DNA from 3 places in the Pseudoalteromonas sp. SR44-8 genome. Region 1 is predicted to be linked to each of the others. Evidence: predicted binding sites of a transcription regulator. Region 1 holds the regulator's gene; each other region holds the start of a gene.

Region 1 (5,919 bases):
CTGACGGTGATTTACGCCGAATTTTAGAGCAACGAATAGATATTCATAGCACTTTGATAAGCACTGTCATGACCCGCTCTTGCACTACAGCAACCGCGGATATGCTTGCCGCCGAGGCACTCAATATTATGGAGAATAAGCGTATCAATGGCTTAATTGTAGTTGATGATAAACACCACCCTATTGGTGCTCTTAATATGCAAGATTTGCTCAAAGCAGGAGTTTTATAATGCAGTTTGCTGACTTATATCAGCCACTTTCAGATGATGCGAGCGAGCGAGCACAAAAAATCAAACTCCTGATCTGTGATATCGATGGGGTGTTTTCAGATGGCCGCATTTATCTTGGCAATCAAGGTGAAGAACTCAAAGCGTTTAATACTAAAGATGGTTTTGGTATCAAAGCACTGATCAATAGCGGTTTTGAAGTTGCCGTGATCACCGGTCGTCATTCACAGATAGTTCAGCAACGGATGACTAGCCTGACAGTACCGCATATTTACCAAGGTCAAGAAAACAAGTTGCAAGCTTATCAACAGCTCAAAGATAAATTGCAGTTAAGCGATGAACAAATCGCTTACATAGGCGATGACGGACCTGACTTGCCGGTAATGGAATTAGTTGGTTTTGCGGTGGCAGTAAATGATGCTCACCCTTTGATCAAGCGAGTTTCACATTATACAACCATGCTCCCTGGTGGTTTTGGAGCTGTGCGTGAACTCACTGATTTATTAATGCTCGAAAATGGTAAATCATTAACCAGCGAAGGCACAAGCTCATGAATAGTGCGCGTTTAATATTATGCGTATTATTTGTCGGCTGTATGGTATGGCTGTGGTATCCGTATTTTTATCAAAGCACTGCCATAAAACAAAACCAAGAAGATATAATAGCAAAACCTGATTATACTGCGGTGGCATTAAAACAAACCGCGTTTGATGAACAAGGTAAAATTAGCCACAAAGTAACAGCTGCAAAAATGGAACTTTACCAACAGTTAGGGTTTACTTACTTTGAACAACCTATTTTTACACTCTATAATCAACAGCAAACGTGGCAAATTAATGCCGATGAAGCCACCCTATATGAAAATCATCAATTAATTTTAGAAGGTAATGTGGTTGCTAAAAACCTGACCAATAATGCCATGATTGAACATATAAACGCAGATAATATTCAGGTTGATATTGAACTACAAACCATGAGTTCAGAACAACCAGTTGAATTAATCGGACCAAATTTAAAGATCACTGGGCGCGGCCTCCATGCCGACTTAAAAGCCGAAGTGGTAGAACTAATTAACCATACGCGAACCATATATTATGACCAATAAATTTGCTCACTTGCTTGTGATACCAAGCTTATTCATTGCCTTTGCAAGCTTTGCTGAAAATACGGCACCACCTGCGGATCAAGTCTCTATCAGTGCTGAAAAGCAGCTTGCCCAACTGAAAGATAATATCGGTATTTTTGAAAAAAATGTCGAAATCATTCATGGTAACCGCCGTATCAAAGCGGATCGACTTGAAGTCCATAAGCGCGAAGATTTAGGCAATAACAAACAATTGCTTGTTGCAACTGGTAACCCTGCTTACTTTGAAGAAAAACAAACTGATGGCACAATAATGAGCGCCAGTGCTGATGAAGTCCGTTACGATGTCGCCAAGCGCTATTTAACGTTAATTGGTAATGCACAAGTCACTCAAGCAGGTCAAAAAATTAATGCCAAAAGCATTACCTATGATATGGACCAACAGCTGATCAGTGCTGAAAAAGGCGCAAGCTCAAACGATCGCGTACACACTATTTTGGTACCTGTTGACAGTAAAAAAGACAAACCTAAAGGGCAGCCATGAGTATATTAAAAGCTGAATTTTTAGCAAAAAGCTATAAAGGTCGCCAAGTTGTAAAAAGCGTGGGTTTAGAAGTTAGCGCAGGCAGCATTGTTGGCTTACTGGGTCCTAATGGCGCAGGTAAAACCACCACTTTTTATATGATTGTGGGTTTAGTACCTAGCGACAAAGGTAAAATAAGTATTGATGATAATGACATCACTTTACTGCCAATGCACAGTCGCGCACGGTTAGGGATTGGCTACTTACCACAAGAATCATCCATCTTTCGTAAGTTAACTGTTTATCAAAACCTGATGGCTATTTTAGAAACTCGTAAAGAGCTGAATAAACAAGCCAGAGAAGAAGCACTAGACAGCTTACTTGATGAGTTTAGCATTCAACATATTCGCGACAGCCAAGGTATGGCATTATCTGGTGGTGAACGTCGTCGAGTTGAAATTGCACGCGCTTTAGCCGCAAATCCAAAATTTATCTTACTTGATGAGCCTTTTGCTGGCGTTGATCCTATTTCAGTGTTAGATATAAAGAAGATTATTGAACACCTTAAAAACCGTGGTATTGGCGTACTTATTACCGACCACAATGTACGAGAAACCCTTGATGTTTGTGAAAAAGCCTACATAGTTTCTCATGGGGAGTTAATTGCATCAGGTACCCCTGAGCATGTACTTGCCGACCAAACAGTCCGCGATGTTTACCTGGGCGAGCAATTTAGGCTATAAAGCCACGCTCGGCTAAGTATCTGCTAGACTTAACGATGATAACAATAAAAGGATTGTTAGAGATACATGAGGCAATCACTCCAGCTGCGCATGGGCCAGCAACTTACAATGACACCACAGCTGCAACAAGCAATTCGCTTATTGCAACTCAGTACATTGGATCTCCAGCAAGAAATTCAAGAAGCACTCGACAGCAATCCATTGTTAGAGCTAGAAGAGCATGAATATTCAGACGACACGGCTGGTAAAAACGAACAAAAACAAGATAACGATGACTTAACCGTTAGTGCATCAGCAGACAACAAGCCCAGCGAATATGAACAAGAAAGTAGCGAAGCATTAAGTAAAGAGACTTTAAGTGACGAAATGGCTATGGACGTCACCTGGGACGAATACATGAGTGCTGCGCCAAATACGTCATCCGGCCCAATGCCTGAAGATGAGTCAATTTATCAAGGTGCTTCAACTGAAACCCTGCACGAATATCTGATGTGGCAATTACAGCTCACACCTTTTAGTCCAACCGATGAAGCTATTGCCATTGCGATTGTTGAAGCTGTTGACGATTCAGGTATTTTAACCTTGAGCTGCGAAGACATCGCAGAGAGCTTAAATCAAGGTAATAACGAAGAAGAAATCGAACTAGACGAAGTGCAAGCAGTGTTAAAACGCATTCAGTTATTTGACCCTGTTGGTATTGCTGCGCGCAGCCTACAAGAATGTTTATGTATTCAATTAAATCAATTTGATCCTGCAACTCCTTGGATTAGCGAGACTAAAATGATTTTAACTGATCATATCGATTTATTAGCTAGTCGTGACTATCGCACTTTGATGAAAAAGACTAAGCTTAAAGAAGATGAGCTGAAAGAAGTAATGACACTGATCCACAGCCTTAACCCAAAGCCTGCGGATACTATAGTACGCGAAGAGTCAGAGTATGTTATACCTGATGTCTCGGTGAAAAAAATTAAAGGTCGCTGGGTGGTTGAACTTAATCCAGACAGCATGCCAAAAATTAGAGTGAACAGCCAATATGCGGCAATGTCACGCTCAGTAAAATCAAGCACTGACAGCCAATTTATACGCTCGCATTTGCAAGAAGCTAAATGGTTTATTAAAAGCCTAGAAAGTCGTAACGAGACGTTACTCAAAGTAACTAACTGCATTGTAAAACAACAGCAGGGATTCTTTGAGCATGGCCCTGAAGCAATGCGACCTATGGTACTAAACGACGTTGCTGAAATGGTTGAGATGCACGAATCAACAATCTCTCGCGTAACGACACAAAAGTACATGCATACCCCCCGTGGTATTTTTGAGTTAAAGTATTTTTTCTCAAGTCATGTAAGCACTGAGAACGGCGGCGAATGCTCTTCGACAGCTATTCGAGCATTGATCAGAAAATTGATCAGTGCAGAAAACTCAGCGAAACCATTGAGTGATAGTAAGATTGCAGATATATTGGCAGAGCAAGGTATCAAAGTAGCTAGACGGACTATTGCAAAATACCGCGAGTCGCTGGCTATTCCACCGTCAAATCAACGTAAAAGTTTGATTTAAGGCGTAAAATCACAAGAGGAAAATGCTTATGCAACTAAATTTAACTGGTCGTCACGTAGAAATTACTGATTCATTAAGAGACTATGTAAACAATAAGTTTGCCAAGCTTGAAAGGCATTTTGATCATATCAACAATGTCCATGTTATTCTTGATGTAGAAAAACTAAGCCAAAAAGCAGAGGCCACATTACATGTCAGTGGCGCTGAATTATTTGCCTCGACTGAGCACCAAGACATGTATGCAGCTATTGACGGACTAATCGATAAACTTGATCGTCAAGTAATTAAACACAAAGAGAAGCACGCTCGACACTAACACTATGAAATTAAGCTCACTTATTTGTCAGGACTGCAGTAAAGCTGCGGTCCTTTTTAATAGCAAAAAACGGATCATTGAATTTATAAGCCAATTGGCTCATGAACAACTCCCTCAGCTATCACAACAAGAAATCCTCAACGCACTACTATCGAGAGAAAAACTAGGTAGTACCGGTATTGGTCGTGGTATTGCTATCCCTCATGGCCGTATGAGTGGTGTTGAAAACCCGCTAGCAATAATTTTAGTGAGTGAATCACCGGTTGATTTTGATGCGATTGATAATCGCCCAGTTGATATATTTGTAGCCCTCATCGTACCAGATGGTGACAGCCAACTTCATTTGAAGACGTTAGCCACAATTGCTGATAAACTCAATAACAAAGATTTTTGTAAACAACTACGTAGCGCAAAAACAGACCAAGATTTGTATCATGTAATTGCAGCTCAATCGTAGTCATACCAATTGTATTGTATTGAATTAGAGAGTAATTATTGCAACAGGAAAATAGCTCTAGAACAAGGTGGAAATTATGAGATATAGTTGTTCTATATAAATAATTTTAAACAAAGTTAGTGGGTTATTTAACAAGCAAGAATGAGCATGTTTTTAATAAAATTGGTATTAAATGAAGGAGAATTTACATGGAGTTAATCATCATCAGTGGGCGTTCTGGCTCAGGTAAATCTGTTGCTTTACGTGTAGTAGAAGATCTTGGCTATTATTGTGTAGATAATATTCCAGTTAACTTATTACCGTCATTAGTACGCAGTGTCTCTGATAATTACGACAAAATTGCCGTCAGTATCGATGTTCGTAATTTACCGAAAGAGCAGGAAGAATTTAACGACATTCTTGAATACTTGCCTGGTTTTGCAAATCCGACGCTATTTTATTTAGACAGTGATGATCAAACTCTGATCAAACGCTTTTCTGAAACCCGCCGCTTACACCCATTATCTTTGGATTCTTTGCCACTGGATTTAGCCATCAAGCAAGAAAAAGTGTTGCTTGATGTATTAACTACTCGTGCTGATTTCATGCTTGATACCACAGATCTCAGTGTCCACCAGCTTGCTGAGTCAATCCGTGAAAAGATTTTAGGGAAAAAAGATAAAAAACTAATCATCACCTTTGAATCATTTGGTTTTAAGCATGGTATTCCAAAAGAAGCCGATTATGTATTTGATGCACGTTTTTTACCTAATCCACACTGGGAGCCTGAGTTAAAACCGCTCACAGGCCTGGATCAACCAGTAAAAGATTATTTAGCCAGTCACAGTATCGTGCAAAAATTCACTTGGCAGATCCAAACCTTTGTACAAACTTGGTTACCGCACTTAGAACGTAATAACCGCAGTTACTTAACAATTGCTATTGGTTGCACCGGTGGTCAACATCGCTCAGTTTATCTAGCGCAAACTATAGGTGAAAGCTTCTCGATGAGCCACAGTAATGTGAA
Region 2 (5,919 bases), on a different contig from region 1:
ATGGTCATTTGGCATCAAGTAAAGCGTCTGATCATTAAAACCAACAATTTCAGCATCAACAAAACCATGCATGGTTTCAATTTTACATTGGCTGCCAACTGGCGCGCGTAATCCTTTCGCCTCTAATGTTAACCCTACAACACGGGTTAAAATTCCCGCAACAGCAGGCGTTGGGCTATGAATATGTTTTTGATACTGTTGTAAACGTTCACTTAATGGGCGTGGTTGAGAACTCATTGCAAACCAAAAATAGCGTTAGATACCACTACTATGCAAAAAACTATCCAACGTTTCTTTGACGCGGGTTTTTATAGTCATATCAATAGATGACTGAGGTGTTTTTACTTGGCAACCGCCGCGATCTAAAGTCGGCTCTGCAACTAACTGCCAATGGTTTTCAGCTAGTGCAGCTTCACCATAACTATTTTTAACCAGTTCAATGTCTTCAGGATGTAAATGAATACGCACAGTTTGCTGCTCATTGGCTAACGCATCGATACACTGCTTTAAACTTTGCAAAATGATTTCAGGGGAGGTTTTAATTTCTTGATAAACTAGCGCTTCGGTTAGCATTACGGTTAACTGTACAAGTTGCTTTTCGGCGTCATCATCGACTTTAGCTAATGGTGCTGACAAACTATCCAACAATGCTTTTAGACCCGTTAGCTGTTCTTCAATCAGTGGTTTTACTTCTTCTTGACCTTGTGTTTTACCAAGCTCAATGCCTTCTTTATAACCGGCTTCTTTTCCCTCACCTACGCCTTTTTCAAAACCATCAATATAACCCTGCTCGTGGCCTTGTTTTAAGCCTTCTTCGTAGGCATCTTGACGAATTCGTTCCAGCTCAGCCATTGTTAACGAGGGCAGCTCAGGCTCTTCGGGCTCTAGTGCTTGTTCACTTTCTTCAAGCTCTTTACGATATAAATCGGCCAGCGGTGTACCAAACGCCGTTGAACGACCATCGAATTTTCGAGTGTCTTGCGTAACATCTGGAATTGGCCAGTTTTCTAATAATTCATCAACTGCTTCACTGGCTCGTAAAGGACGACCTTGATATTGAGTAGGTTTGCTCATGGTTTACAAGAACTCCTCACCACCACCACCACCAAGCATAATTTCACCTGAATCAGCGAGACGACGTGCCGTAGATAAGATCTCTTTTTGCGCGGCTTCAACTTCGCTGATCCGCACAGGTGCCATTGCTTCTAAATCATCAGCAAGCATCTCTGCAGCCCGTTTTGACATATTGCCGAGGATTTTCTCTTTCAATGCATCATCAGTACCTTTGATGGCTTTCATCAGTACATCTTGTTGGACTTCTCGCAAGATAGCTTGAATACCACGATCATCAACATCCATTAAGTTTTCAAATACGAACATTAAATCTTGGATTTGTTGCGACATCTCTTCGTCATGCTCACGGATAGAATCCATCAACTGACCTTCAATATTAGTATCGAGGTAGTTCATGATATCTGCCGCCGCTTTCAAGCCGCCCATTTTTGCAGCTTGCGCACCAGCTTGTCCGGCAAATTGTTTTTCCATTATCTCGTTCAACTCTTGTAAAGCCGCAGGTTGAACTTCTTCAAGGTTGGCGATTCGCATGGTTAAATCTAAGCGCACTTTTTCAGGAAACTGCGCTAAAATTTCGGCCGATTGCTCAGGCTCCAAATACGATAAAACGATAGTTTGTATTTGCGGATGCTCATTGCGAATAATATTGGCAACCTGCTTTGAGTCCATCCATTTCAATGAATCAAGACCCTTGGCACCAGATCCCATAACAATTTGATCTATCAGGCTTGCCGCTTTATCTTCACCAAGTGCCGCAGTAAGCGCTTTTTTGATAAAATCTTCTGATTGGAAGCCAATCGTACTAAAGCTTTGTATTTGTTCTATAAATAAATTGTGCACGGCACTGATTTTGGCTTGCGATAGATCATCTATCGCCGCCATTGCCATACCCACTTTTTGCACCTGTTTAGGTTCAAGGTGCTTTAATATTTGCGCTGCATCTTCTTCGGATAAGCTTAGCAATAAAATTGCGGCTTTATCTACACCGTCTAATTTATCAACATCAAACGCTGCTGGCAGTTGTTTTTGTTCTTGATCAGTCATCTTCAGTTAACCACGCTTTCACAACTTGTGAGGAGAGTTCTGGCTCATTTGCTACTAAGGCACGAACAGCTTTTAATAAGTCTTCATCGCCATGTAGGTCTGGTAACTGTAGTGTACCATCACTTGAGAAGCCAACCGAAGCAGAATCAAAATCTTTATTTAGCATATCTAGGGTGTTATCACCAATATCTACACCAGAACTAAGCGCATCATCATCATACTCTTCAAGGGTATCATCTGGGTAAATCAAGCGTTTCAGCATAGGTTTAACCACCGCCATGATTAACACTATAATAACCAATGCGCCAAGCACTAAACGCACAACTTTCATAAACCAGTTTTGTTCCCACAGTGGCACTTCAATAGCTAAGTCCATCGGTTCACGTACAAACGGTACTGTCACTACTTCTAATGCATCACCACGCTGTAAGTCAAAACCCACACCACCTTGCAGTAAACGACGAATATTTGACAGTGCTTCAACTGAGCGAGGCTCCATAGTCGTTTCACCATTTTCACCCACTTTTGCCACATAATCGACTGCCACAGACACACTAATTCGACGAATAACACCACTTTGCTGACGTGTGTGGGAGATAGTAGTATCAAGTTCATAGTTACGTGTCGCTTCTTTGTGAGTGCGACTGGGTGATGAACCAGAGCCTGCACCACCTTGACCGGCAATTTCAGGAATATTTGAATCTGTTGGAGGCTGATTTGTCAGCGCGCCAGGAATACCGATAGCTAACCCGCCGATGTTGTTTTCTTCAAAGGTGGTTTCACTGCGTACCGCCGGTAAATCAGGGTTGTAGCGTTTTTGAGTTTCTTCAATCGCACTAAAGTCCATACTTAAATCGACTTGTGCAGTGTAGTTACCCATACCAATAACTGGCATTAAGATACCATCTATTTTATCTAGATATTCTTGTTCACGTTTACGTTCAATATCGTATTCTTTGCGTGAGCGAGCAGCTAACGCACTTTGCGATCCTGAATTAAGTAATCGGCCATTTTGGTCTGTTACAGTTACTCGTGACGGCTCTAAACCTTGCACTGCTGAACCAATAATATCAACAATGGCGTCCACTTCTTCACTACCGAGCATACGACCACGTTTTAAAGTTAATACCACTGTTGCGGATGGTTTTTTCTCACGGCGAGCAAAAACATTTTCTTTCGGTATTGCCAATAATACTTTAGCACGCGTGACATTTTGTAGTTCCTCAATCGTACGCGCTAGTTGTTGTTCACGACCATGCTTTAAACGTTCACGCTCTAAACGCTGACTAACACCAAAACCCATATCTTGCATGATAATATCAGTACCCGAGTTCGGCGCTTGCTCAATACCTTCGCGGGTCATTAACAATTTAATATTTTGATATTCATTTTCAGGAACAGAAACCACATTGCCATCAAGTTGATAGTCAATTTTTTGTGCATCTAAAAAGTCGAGCGTTTGAATTAGCTCTTCCGTTGGCATTTTTCCAAGTGGACGCATATCTGGTTGACGTGCCCAAATAATCACAAAAATAGCAATCGCTAAACAAATCGCTAATGCAATAATTAGAGTAACCTGACGCAATACATCAACGCCGTTTAATGCACTTAAATAGCCTGACTTTTGTTCTTGTTGATCGTCATTATCAGTTTGGTCGATACCGCCGCCGGCCAAAGCAAGATCTGTTGATTGATTAGATTGCGCCACAATAATTCTCCACTACCTAGTTAAACAGGCATGTTCATGATTTCTTTATAGGCTTCTACAAGTTTGTTACGAACTTGCACCGTAGCTTCAAAGGCAACTGACGATTTTTGTGATGCGATCATTGCATCCGCTAATGACACATTTCGATCGCCCATTTCAACCGCTACGACTTTTTGTTTCGCATCAGCTTGAAGGCCATTCACTGTATTGAGTGCATCACTTAACAAATCGCCAAATTGGGCGCTCGAAGTAGGCTGCGCCTGCGTCGGTAATTTGTTTACTTGATTACTACGACCAGCTTCGAGAGCCATAGATTGCATTTCTTGAAATAATGCGCTGTTTTGAATTTTCATAATTGTCTCTGACGATGCAGTTTACTAATAACTTAATAAAGCACAAAGCATGCCAACTAATAAAACCATAAATATCATCATCTTAAGATTTATTTTAGTTGTCAGAGTTTTGACAAGTTTACGCCCAGCAAGGCTGAGCGTAAATTAAATAGTGAAGGAAAACAAAAATTATAGAGGCTTAAGCAGGTAAGGTGATCCCCAAATCACGCATTTGAGCCAATTTATAACGTAATGTTCGTGGGCTGATCCCTAATGTTTCAGCTACATCTTTACGCTTGCCTTGACAACGATTTAGGGTTTCTAAAATAATTCTATGCTCTTTATCTTTAAGTTCATCTTTGTAACTTCCCGAATCCAAGCTTGGTAATTCTTCACGCAGCTGATTGCGTTGTGCTGTGGCTTTTATTGCTGGCGCTTGCAGATCATAATAAGCATCATTAGTTGGTGAACTTGTAACCGCCGAAGTAGTGCTTTCTGGTGCTGAATTAGCCGGCACTAAACTTGCTGATAAAGCCGCAGTTAGAGGAGTCTGGGTTAAATTTTCAATAAAAATAGCACTTTCGTCAATCATATCACCGTGGCGTAATATCAGCGCACGCTGGATCACATTATCCAGTTCACGCACATTACCTGGCCAAGTATGAGCTAATAATTTTTTCTCTGCCGGTTCGCTAAGTACAGCGATAGGCTCTTTGCTTTTATTGAGATGACGTTCAATTAAATGCTTTGCCAACACGACAATATCGCCTGGACGTTGACAAAGTGGACGCCACATCAACGGAAATACATTTAATCGATAATATAAATCTTCTCTAAACTGGTGCTTAGCCACAGCCTCTTTTAAATCACGGTTACTGGTAGCCAAAATACGCACATCCAGCTTAATAGTTTTGCGACCACCTAAACGTTCAACTTCGCGTTCTTGTAATACGCGTAGTAACTTAGCCTGTAGGCCTAAATCCATCTCAGTGATTTCATCAAGTAAAATTGTGCCACCTTGTGCTTGCTCAAATTTACCCGGACAAGCTTGAATCGCACCAGTAAACGCGCCTTTCTCGTAGCCAAATAATGTAGCTTCGAGCATATTTTCAGGGATCGCAGCACAGTTTATTGCGACGAATGGCTGCTCTGCGCGATCTGATTTATCATGGATAAAGCGTGCGAGTACTTCTTTACCTGAGCCACTAGGACCAAGCACCATCACACTGGCATCCGATTTAGCAACCCGACTTGCAAGTTCTAATAGCTGAATACTACTCGGATCAGCGACAATCGGGCCATCTGTTTCTTTTTCTGGCTCAGGTAGATAGCGGCTTACCATATTAAGTAGCACTTCGGGCGCAAACGGTTTGGCCATATAGTCAATTGCCCCTAACCGCATAGCCTCAACAGCATCATCAATAGTCGCATACGCTGTCATCATTAAAACCGGTAGATCAGGGTAATTAAGATTAATGCTGCGCAGTAAATCAAGACCACTCATCGCGCCCATTTGCACATCGCTCACGACCAGCGAAAAGCTGTCTTTTTTAAGTAGCACCATAGCTTGCTCGGCACTGTCAGCCGCAACGCAATCTATTCCAGACATTTCAAGCGTATCAATCAAGGCTTCACGAAGCCCTGCATCATCTTCAACCACTAAAATCGTGTTGTTCATATTGCCTCCGCCGATGTTGACTTTGTACAAATAGGTAACAGTAAACTAAAGCAGGCTCCGCCTTGAGCATTGTTCGTTACTTC
Region 3 (5,919 bases), on a different contig from region 1:
CAGCCAGCCTTTGTGTTTAAAAAATAAATAAGGGGCAAAGCCCGATAGCAACATAATGCCAATTGCAAATGGGTAACCCCATTCCCATTGCAGCTCAGGCATTATATTAAAGTTCATCCCATATACACTGGCTACTACGGTAGGTGGTAAAAAAACCACCGAAGCAATAGAGAAGGTTTTGATAATTTGATTTTGTTCAATGTTAATAAAACCTTGTGTTGAATCCATCAAAAAGTTCACCTTATCAAACAAAAAGGTACAGTGAGACATTAGCGTATCTATATCAAGTACAATTTCTCGTAGTGATTCGCGATCCTCATTTTGTACACCTAAACGACGTATTAAAAACGAAATATTGCGCCGCGTATCCATTAAACACAAACGCACTTTCCCATTCGCATCCTCTAAACGCGCGATACGACTAACCGCTTCTTCTAGATCAGAGTCATCTTCTTCTAGTACATATGCACTGAGCTTCTCTAACTGATGATGCATATCCTCGAGCATATCAGCATGGTTTTCGACTTTTTGATCGAATAATGTAACCAATAACTGTTTTGGCGTATCACACATTACTTGACCTTTACGTGCTCTTAAGCGTAACAATCGAAAGTCAGCCAGCTCGTCATCGCGAATGGTCAGCAAACAGTTATCCTGTAGTAAACAGGCAACTGTTACCGTATTAAAACGTCCTTCATTGGGCGACATAAACAATGCATGCACATGCAAGCCTTCATTGTCGATAAAACATCGCGATGAAGCTTCAATCTCTTGCACATCCCCTGACTCAGGAAAAGTTATATTGAGCGTTTTTGCGAGCGTATTTCGCTCATCTTCCGTTGGGTTGATTGTGTCAATCCAGTGTGCATTTCTGATTGATACTTCAAGAGAGGTATCGGATGAAGGCTCTAACTCTTGGATCACCCCCTGCTCGATAGAAAAAAATCTCAACATGCACTTCTCCTTTAATAACAAGATGAGTTGAGTATATGTAAGTGATGATTAATCAACAATGACAATACACTCCTGCATCTCAGTTATTATTAATAGTAAGCAATTCGCTAACACGTAACAGCACCTTTTGTTTTGCAGATTTTACAAAAAAGTGCATATTTTTCATGGCATATCAAAGAAAGCTTTCATCCCCCTCCTTTGAAAAAAATACAAAACATTAAATATCAGCAACTTAAAAAATAATTTTTATCGGCACAACCATTGCTTTATATAAACTAACGCATGTTCATAGACTTTATTAGACGCTGTGAACATTCCTTATAAATTAGGAGGAATAATGAGTAAAAATAACGAAACAAACAAAATCGCTGAATTTACTGCCCCAGGTATGAATGAAGAATCTGCAAAAAATACCATTGCTACACTTGATAACCGCATGGTCGCACTGATCGATTTACAATTGACTCTAAAACATATTCATTGGAATGTAGTTGGCCCAAATTTTATTGGCGTGCATGAAATGCTCGACCCTCAGGTTGAAGTGATCAGAGCAATGACCGACACCATCGCCGAGCGAATCGCTACGTTGGGCGGAGTTCCAGTTGGTACTCCAAAATCGATAGTTGATCGTCGTTCATGGCAAGATTACTCAATTGGTAAGGGCTTGGTAAAAGATCACTTAGTTGCGCTTGATAAAGTATATAATGGGATTAATGGCGATCACCGAAGTGCGATTGGCAAGCTATCAGAGCTCGATCCGGTATCTGAGGATATGCTAATTAGCCAACTTGCCGATTTAGAACAGTTTCAATGGTTTGTGCGTGCACACTTAGAGTCGTCAACGGGCAAACTCAGCAGCTAATCTAGCGGTTTTGTGTTCAGTTTAAACTGACTAATTTATATTTAAAGTCAAAGATCGGGCTATTTAAAGCCTGATCTTTATTTATTACTGATCAACAATAATATCGCCACTTTTTGTTTATATTAGATCTTAAACTGACCTACTAAATTGCCTAAACTCTCCCCTCGACCAGCTAAGTGATGACTAACTGATGAGGTTGTTTTAATTGAACGTGTTAGCTCATTAACGATTTCTTGAATCGCAAAAACGTTACGGTTAATTTCCTCAGTTACACTACTTTGCTCTGTGGCAGCTGTAGCTATTTGCGTGCTCATATCGTTAATTGTGGTAACCGAGCTGGTTACCGCCCCTAAACTTTCAGAAATTGCGCGAGATGACTCAACTGAGCGATTGCAGCTTTGCTGGCTTGCCAACATTGCCTTTACCGCTGCTGTGACTAGCGTATGTAACTCATTAAGCATTTCATTAATCTCTAACGTGCTCTCTTGTGTACGACTGGCTAAACTTCTCACTTCATCAGCTACAACCGCAAAACCACGGCCTTGCTCGCCAGCCCTTGCAGCTTCAATAGCCGCATTAAGGGCCAATAAGTTAGTTTGCTCAGCAATGCCACCGATAACACTTAATACACTGTTAATTTTTTTAGATTGTTCACTTAATGAATTAACCTGTTCAGCAGCTTGATTAATCTCACTCATTAAATTTGAAACTTCTTCTAAAGAAACATCTACACATTTTTGAGCATTGGCAACATCTTGCGTGGCTGACTGGGTTGATACCGCCACTTGTGTGGTATTTTGCGCGACTTCCTGAGATGTTGCTGACATTTCGGTGATCGCCGTTGCTACCAGCTCAGTTTCATGATTATGGTTTACTAACTGATTTTCAATTAACTGTGTTTGTGTATTGATATCATTTGATGAATCTTTTACATCACGAGTTACATCTGCCACATTGGTGATAATGCTATGTAGTTTACTAACAAACACATTAAATGAATTACCCAATTGACCAATTTCATCATTACTATGCACTTCTAAGCGCTTAGTCAGATCACCTTCGCCTTTTGCTATATCATCTAAGTTTTGCACCATATTTTGGATAGGCTTTACCATATTGTTTGCCGCAATTAAGGCAAAAAACACCGTCAACATCACCCAAAATAATGCAATTAATAACAGGGTCGTTACTTTTTCATTCATATGAGCTTGTATTGTTGCTTGGTACTTTGTTAGCTCAGCTTCAATATCATCCATATAAGCGCCCGTTCCTAGCATCCAATCTGTACCAGGAACCATCGCTGCATAACCCATTTTTTCAACTAACCCCGTTGTATTAGGCTTTTGAAAATCATAATAAAAAGCACCGCCACCTTGTCTTGCTTGCTCAAGTAATCCAACAATTATTTTTTTACCATTGGGATCGGTCATGGCTATTTTATTTTGCCCTTCAATTGCATCACCCAATAGAGCATGGAAAATACTAACGCCTTTTGTATCATAGATAAAAAAGTAACCATCTTTGCCAAAAGTGAGATCTCGCAATGCATTTTTTGCATCTTCTTTAGTCCCCTTGGCTAGTTCGTAATTAATTATTTGGCGGCCTATCTCAACCTCAGTTGCTAATAAACTTTCTTTGTCAGCAATTAATTTTGTTTTAAACGATACAAAATTTTGCTGCTGATTTTGATACTCTAAATAATATGAGCTGGCCATTAAACTAATTAAAAGCAGCGTGAGCGGCAAAATAGCTAATAGCAACAGCTTGTTTTTCAGACTTAGATTACTCATTTTTCCTCACGTGTAACAATGTAAAGCTCCATGGTATTGATACATCGAGAGCTTATAAAAACTGTAATTATACTGCCAATTACAATTAAGTGTTTATTTGAAATCAGAAGCTATTCAAATACCATATTCACATATATATAGATTCTGGATATAAGACAAACGTATAGTAGCTGCAAGTTACCATAATAAATTTTTACTAGTACAGTAAACGTAAAAATTGCAAGCCAACAAAAACACAATTGCACAATAATTACACAACACGCAACTATAAATGAATATTGAACTGATTTTGGCCTCGCCATTAGTTTGATGAACTGACGTTTAATATTTTTAATGGCTATGTTATTTGTGATCTCCATGCTATCTATCAATATTAAGCTTTTCATCCACCACGTTTTCACATAGTCTGAAAGCAGACTGAATGTAAAACAATACAAATTATAACAAGGTAGTTTTATGAGCAATCAATTAAATGTATTAGGTACGCGCTTGCATTTGTGCTGCGGGAATACAGGCTACACTCGAGAAGGGTTTTGCTATGTCCCTGCATCTGATTTTGGTAACCACAGTGTATGTGCCATCATGACTGAAGAATTCTTACAGTTTTCAAAAGCACAAGGCAATGACTTGATAACGCCTAATCCAATGTACGATTTTGCAGGCCTAAAGGCTGGTGATAAATGGTGTTTATGTGCCGTGCGCTGGCACCATGCGGTTGCTGAAAACGTAGCTCCGCCGGTTATACTTGAGGCCACCCATGAAAAATCGTTACAAGTAGTCTCTCTTGAAGTATTAAAGGCTCACCAATACTCTGCACGTTAAAAGTTTCCAATAGGCATTTACACACTCTAAGATAAAGCCATTGCGCTGGTTTTATCTTATTCACCATCTAGTATGATATTAGCAATGTGATAACACCAACCAGCTAATATCGCTCAACCTTAAACTTTTTCATCAGACTTAACACTCAATCAAAAGCAGTCCTAAGCCTAAGTATCTGCTATTTATTAAAAAAATCCTCCCCCCTGAGCTATACTTGTTAATATATTAAATTTACTATCCAAGTGTGCTTACGATTAAATAAGGAAACTTTAGTGCTGTCGCGTTTGTATGATTTTATGCCGGGTTTAAACACTTTACTTCATTATGAACGAAAGTGGTTTGCTGATGATGTGAGGGCTGCATTATCCGTTGCCGCCGTTGCTCTACCTGTTGCTATCGCGTATGCACAACTTACTGGGGTTAACGCCGCTGTTGGGCTATATTCATGCATATTACCCATGATTTTATATGCCTTGTTTGGTACTTCCAAACAATTGATTGTCGGACCCGATGCTGCAACATGTGCGGTTATTGCTGCGGTGGTGACACCACTTGCAGCTGGAGACAGTGTTAAACACTGGCAACTCGTTGTAACTATGACCGCGATGACCGGCTTTTGGTGCTTTATTGCTAGCCGATTTAAATTAGGGGTATTAGCAGACTTCTTATCTAAGCCTATTTTAATGGGCTTATTAAACGGTGTTGCAATTACGATTATTGTCAGCCAATTTTCTAAAGTATTCGGTTTTACCTTCGATGACAGATATTTACTTGAACGATTAGGAGGTGTGCCTACTTATTTATCACAAACCCACATCCCTACTCTATTAATGGCCCTGTTTACCCTCGGTGTTTTTTTTGCCATGAAGCGACTAAAACCAACTTGGCCAGCATCTATGTTTGCTATCGCATTTGGTGCCCTATTAGTGTGGGTTTTTAATTTAAAGCAGTTTGATATCAACACAATTGGCACTGTAACCGGTGGCCTTCCAGTGTTTAACACCCCTATTTATGATATTGGTATTATTCGTGAACTTGTCGTGCCTGCACTTAACTTAGCAATAGTCAGCTTTGTCAGTATGATGCTAACCGCTCGCAGTTTTGCAGCTAAAAATGGTTACGACATAGATGCTGACAAAGAGTTTAGAGCGTTAGGTATTGCGAACATTGGATCTGCTTTATCACAAGGTTTTGCTGTCAGTGGTGCAGACTCTCGTACAGCTGTTAACGATGATTCCGGTGGTAAAACGCAATTAGTGTCGATTATCTCAGCGGGAATTATTGCTGTTATCGCCCTATTTTTAACCGCTCCCCTAGAATTTATTCCCAGTGCAGCATTAGGTGTTGTGCTTATTATTGCTTCAATCCATTTATTAGACTTAAAAGCCATTTGGCTATTAAAGCGTAAAGACAAACAAGCATTTTACCTTGCGCTAGCCACCTTATTCGCAGTGTTATTTATTGGCGTAATACCAGGCATCACTCTCGCTG

The links. The regulator sigma-54, encoded in region 1, starts transcription at its own class of promoters, with help from an activator protein. The targets are predictions, from matches to a motif close to GTTGGCACGNNNNTNGNNT.
Region 2: a site for sigma-54 is predicted at 4,218-4,236, ahead of fliE (flagellar hook-basal body complex protein FliE). Genes of this name have one in related genera too.
Region 3: a site for sigma-54 is predicted at 1,203-1,221, ahead of dps (DNA starvation/stationary phase protection protein Dps). Genes of this name have one in related genera too.

Annotation. Positions count from the first base shown of each region.
Region 1 is NZ_JACJDS010000044.1:23,649-29,567, reverse strand. It holds gene H5183_RS18400 (KpsF/GutQ family sugar-phosphate isomerase) at 1-230, shown strand, start outside; gene kdsC (3-deoxy-manno-octulosonate-8-phosphatase KdsC) at 230-781, shown strand; gene lptC (LPS export ABC transporter periplasmic protein LptC) at 778-1,332, shown strand; gene lptA (lipopolysaccharide transport periplasmic protein LptA) at 1,322-1,855, shown strand; gene lptB (LPS export ABC transporter ATP-binding protein) at 1,852-2,577, shown strand; gene H5183_RS18375 (RNA polymerase factor sigma-54) at 2,644-4,140, shown strand; gene hpf (ribosome hibernation promoting factor) at 4,169-4,456, shown strand; gene ptsN (PTS IIA-like nitrogen regulatory protein PtsN) at 4,461-4,913, shown strand; gene rapZ (RNase adapter RapZ) at 5,102-5,919, shown strand, end outside.
Region 2 is NZ_JACJDS010000006.1:40,623-46,541, reverse strand. It holds gene fliI (flagellar protein export ATPase FliI) at 1-237, opposite strand, end outside; gene fliH (flagellar assembly protein FliH) at 256-1,074, opposite strand; gene fliG (flagellar motor switch protein FliG) at 1,078-2,118, opposite strand; gene fliF (flagellar basal-body MS-ring/collar protein FliF) at 2,111-3,826, opposite strand; gene fliE (flagellar hook-basal body complex protein FliE) at 3,847-4,179, opposite strand; gene H5183_RS04055 (sigma-54 dependent transcriptional regulator) at 4,358-5,836, opposite strand; gene H5183_RS04050 (PAS domain-containing sensor histidine kinase) at 5,833-5,919, opposite strand, start outside.
Region 3 is NZ_JACJDS010000008.1:32,354-38,272, reverse strand. It holds gene corA (magnesium/cobalt transporter CorA) at 1-954, opposite strand, end outside; gene dps (DNA starvation/stationary phase protection protein Dps) at 1,292-1,816, shown strand; gene H5183_RS05435 (methyl-accepting chemotaxis protein) at 1,939-3,606, opposite strand; gene H5183_RS05430 (DUF2237 family protein) at 4,063-4,428, shown strand; gene H5183_RS05425 (SulP family inorganic anion transporter) at 4,701-5,919, shown strand, end outside.